2 regions of the Xanthomonas sp. SS genome follow, and region 2 is predicted to be linked to the other one. Evidence: riboswitches for the same ligand, from Rfam matches in the RefSeq annotation. Region 2 holds a riboswitch; the other holds the start of a gene.

Region 1 (2,195 bases), 500 kb from region 2:
TCCACATCGAAGGCGGTGGTGCCGGTGACTTCCTCGCGCTGCCAGTCGGCGCCGGCGCTGAGCAAGTGGCCTTCGGCCAGGCCGAAATCGCCCTGCAGCGAGGCGGTGTCGCGGCGGCTGTCGAAGGTGCTGACGAAGCTGCGCGTGTCGCTGCCGGCGGCGTGGTAGTAGCTGTCGGCCTGATCGGTGTTGCGGCCGAGCTGCGCGGCCAGGTGCACGCGCTCGGACGGGGTCCAGTCGAGCTTGCCGCCGAACACCTGCTGGGTGTTGTCGGCCTCGTTGCCGGCGAACAGCGCATCGCCGTCGTACTCGTTGCGGCTGTCGATGTTCAGCGCCTGGCCTTCGATGCGCAGCGTGTCGCTCAGCGCATAGCCGCCGCGCGCGCTGAGTGAGGTGTTGCGGTAGCCGTCGCGGTCCGGCTCATCGACGAAGCAGCCGGCGAACAGCGTGGCCGAGCCGTTGCAGGCATTGATGCCGTCGCTGTTCTGGTAGCCGCCCTGCACCGACAGCCAGCCGCGCTCGCCGCGGTTGCTGAAGCCGGCGCTGGCCTCGCGCAGGCCGTGACTGCCGGCGCCCAGGCTCAGGTTCTGCTGCAGGCCCTGGCCGCCGTGGCGGGTGAAGATCTGGATCACGCCGCCGATCGCATCGGAGCCGTACAGGCTCGAGCGCGGGCCGCGCACGATCTCGATGCGATCGATCTGGCTCAGCGGCAGGTCCTGGAACGCGGCCAGGCCGGCGCTGGCCGAGCCGATGCGCACGCCGTCCACCAGCACCAGCACGTGGTCCGATTCGCTGCCGCGCAGGCTCAGCGTGGTCAGCTTGCCCAGCCCGCCCTGGTTGGACACGCCGATGCCGGCGCGGCCCTGCAGCAGCTGCGCCAGCGACGTGGCCTGGCTGCGCTCGATCTCGGCGCGGTCGATCACCTGTGCCGGGACCACGCTGTCCTCGACCGAGATCTGGGTGCGGGTGGCGGTGACCAGGACCTGGTCCAGGTCGGTGGCGGCATCGGCGGCGAGCGCCAGCGAGGGCAGGGACAGGACGGACGCGATCGCGACCGAAAGCAGGCGGAACGACATGGGGCAACTCCGGCGCGCGGGCGCGCTGTGACGGCAAAGGAGTCGCGAACCGAGGGTGCAAGCGGACGGCGCCAGACGCGGCGCGGCACGCCGCGACGCCCTCCGCATCGCAACCAGTGAACTGCAAGGCCGGTCTCCGGGCTGGCGATCTGGGAGTCGGACTCCCGGCTGCGACGCCTTCCCATGCCCAAGGCACAGTGGCGCAAGTCGTCAGCGCGGATCGCTTACCGTTGCGGGGGCAGCGCCGGCCTTGTCGCAAGACGCACCGGCTTCCCGTTTCAACCTGCAGGCCGGGGCCGGCAGGTCACCTTGAAGCGGCGCGATTGTACGCGATCGCCGGCGTGACGCGCGGATCAGTCGGCGTCGCGCTCGCCGGCGTGGCCGTCGTCGTCGCGTCCGTGGTCGCGCTCGGCGTCGTAGGCATGGCCGCCGGACGCGTCGTCGGCATACGGCGTATCGCTATGGTCGCCGTCGCGGTCGAAATGGGTGGTCGCCACCGGTCCGGCCACCGGCAGGCCGCGCTGCGCCGGCAGCTGCGCCGCCGCGGCTTCCAGCTCGCCGAGCAGCTGCGCGCGCCGCGCCTCGGGCAGTTCCTGCCAATGGCAGCCGGTCAGCGCCCCTTCCAGCGAATACAGCAGGTTGAGGCTGGGCTTGAAGCCGGCGCGCTTGACCTTCAGGAACGCGCCGACCGCGCCGGCCGCAGTCAGGTCCTCCTGCGTGCGCAGGCCGACCTGGCGCAGCCAGGCCGCGCTCTTGGGGCCGATGTTGCGCAGTTTTTCGGTGCTCATCGCAGCGCGTCGACGAAGACCTGCGCGATCGCTTCCAGGCCGTGCTGATCGTCGGCGTCGAAGCGCGCCAGGTCCGGGCTGTCCAGGTCGAACACGCCGATCAGCTCGCCGGCGCGCAGCAGCGGCACCACCAGCTCCGAGCGCGAGGCCGCATCGCAGGCGATATGCCCGGGAAAGGCCTCGACGTCGTCGATGCGCTGGGTCTGGCCGCTGCTGGCGGCGGCGCCGCACACGCCCTTGTGCAGCGGGATGCGCACGCAGGCGGGCAGGCCCTGGAACGGGCCGACCACCAGTTCCTTGCCGTCGTACAGGTAGAAGCCGACCCAGTTCA
Region 2 (2,195 bases):
GCCCGGCCGGCAATGCCTGCAGCACCGCGTCCAACTGTGCCACGCCGCGCACCAGATCCACGTGCAGGCCATCCACCGGCAGCGCCGCGGCCAGTTCCAGGTTGTCGCCCAGCTCGCCGAAATACGTGGTCAGCAGCAGCTTCGGCCGCGGCGCTTGCGCCAGGAAGGCATAGGCGCGGCGATAGGCGTCGCGTGCGGCTTCGTCCAGGTCCAGCACCAAGGCCGGCTCGTCGATCTGGACCCAGTTGGCGCCGGCCGTGTCGAGTTGCTGCAGCAGGTCGGCGTAGGCCGGCAGCAGGCTGTCCAGCAGCGCCCAGCGGTCGCTGCCGTCCACGGTCTTGGACAGCAGCAGGAAGGTCACCGGCCCGATCAGCACCGGCCGCGTGGTGATGCCCAGCGCCTTGGCTTCCAGGAACTCGGCCAGCGGCTTGTCGCCGCGCAGGCGGAAGTGCTGGCGCCGCGCCAGCTCCGGCACCAGGTAGTGGTAGTTGGTGTCGAACCACTTGGTCATTTCCAGCGCGTGCAGGTCCAGGCCGTTCTCCTGCGAGCCGCGCGCCATCGCGAAGTAGCCGGCCAGCGGATCGGCATCGGCCAGCGCGCGGTAGCGCTGCGGGATCGCATCGAACAGGAACGCGGTGTCGAGCATCGCGTCGTACAGGCTGAAGTCGTTGCTGGGCGGAAGATCCACCCCGGCCTCGACCTGCAGCCGCCAATGCTGCTGGCGTAGCTGCCGCGCGGTGTCTTGCAGGCTTGCCTCATCCGTTTCGCGGCGCCAGTAGCTTTCCAGCGCACGCTTGAGCTCGCGCCGCGCACCGATGCGCGGGAAGCCCAGGTTGGTCACGATCGTCATTTGCGTTTCCTCATTGCGTTCATAGGCATTGAGGAACGAAGGAACCGCGCGCCGTGCGCCCGTTCGCACGGGACGCCCGCCACGCCAGCGACCTTCGCCCCCGCGGGCGAACCGGCGCCACGCGGGCAGGCGGAAGAGCGCAGCGCGGCGCAGGGCCACGGCACGGCTTCCGGCCGCCTCCCCGCGGAGACGCCAGGTCGAATCGGAGGACGCACAGGTCCTCCGGCCGGGGCCGGTATTCGGGCTGATGGACGAGCGCACCGTGCCGGCTGCGCGCCTACTGTCCGTCGCTTCCCAGGCCGGCATGCGCCGGCCCAGTGCCATTGACGGAGGTCGTTTCCATTCACCGCTGCGGGGCAGCTCCGGAATGGGCAGGCGCTTGCGGCGCCAGCCTTCACCGGATTCCCGTTTAAATCCATCCCTTCATCCGAATGAAGAGATGGATACCTTCGGCATGCGCAAGATAGGCGGTGTGGGCTGACGGGTCAAGCGCGGTGGGCGATCCGTCGCGGATGCAGGGTCAGGCATGCGGTTTGGGCTTGGCCGGGGTCTTCTTGCCCGGCGTGGCGTTGCCGTTGCCGCCGCCGCCGCGGGGGAGCGCATCGCGTTCGCCGCCAAGGCTGCAGCTGTTCATCGGGGTCACGCTGCAGCTGCAGGATTGGGTGACGCCGATGCCGCCGCCGGTGGCCTGCATGCCGAGCACGCCCAGTGGTGCGTAGTGATGCTCGATGCCGCGCGGCGGTTGCGCCGTTGCGCTGCCGTCGGCCAGGGTCGGCCAGTCGATGCCGCCGCTAGCCACGCGCGCGGGGATCAGCCAGTAGTCGCCGCTGCGATAGTCGGCATCGGCGGCGAAGCGGATCTGCACGCCGTCCTCCAGGTCGATCCATTGCGCTTGCGCGTCCTTGGCCGCGGGGATCGGCACCGCACCGTCGACCAGTGTCACGTCGCCGTAGGCCGACTGGTCCCAGCGCCGCAGTTTGGGGTGCACGGCGTCCGTGTCCCATGCCAGCGCGCCGTCCAGCAGCAGCGCGTCGCCGTCGATGGCGTCGATCAGATACAGGGCGCCCGGCCGCGCCTGCAGGTCGTCGCGCTCGTCGCTCAATTCCACCCACTGCCCGGCAGCGAAACCGCGCGTGCTGGCCAACTGCAGGTGCTCGCCCTGCGCGGACAGGCAGGCGCTGGCGACGCTGCCGTTGTCGCGCGACCATTTGAAGGTCGGTTGCGCGCCGTTGTCGCTGCCGCGGTGGATCTCGACGCGGTACAGGTTGTTCTCGACGCCGCGGTAGGCCGCATCGGGCGCGGCCAGGCACGGGTCGTCCAGCCGCTGTCCCGGGTCCACGCGTGC

What was found. Region 2 has a riboswitch for cobalamin ahead of metE (5-methyltetrahydropteroyltriglutamate--homocysteine S-methyltransferase). Riboswitches for the same ligand answer to the same signal wherever they lie in the genome.
Region 1: linked by a shared signal. The riboswitch ahead of btuB (TonB-dependent vitamin B12 receptor) and the one ahead of metE (5-methyltetrahydropteroyltriglutamate--homocysteine S-methyltransferase) in region 2 are both predicted to bind cobalamin.

What each region holds. Positions count from the first base shown of each region.
Region 1 is NZ_CP051190.1:4,297,367-4,299,561, reverse strand. Features, by position in the region: gene btuB (TonB-dependent vitamin B12 receptor) at 1-1,076, opposite strand, end outside; cobalamin riboswitch at 1,187-1,403, opposite strand; gene HEP74_RS18045 (TfoX/Sxy family protein) at 1,430-1,864, opposite strand; gene msrC (free L-methionine (R)-S-oxide reductase MsrC) at 1,861-2,195, opposite strand, start outside.
Region 2 is NZ_CP051190.1:4,797,475-4,799,669, reverse strand. Features, by position in the region: gene metE (5-methyltetrahydropteroyltriglutamate--homocysteine S-methyltransferase) at 1-850, opposite strand, end outside; cobalamin riboswitch at 1,064-1,317, opposite strand; gene HEP74_RS20330 (DUF6519 domain-containing protein) at 1,371-2,195, opposite strand, start outside.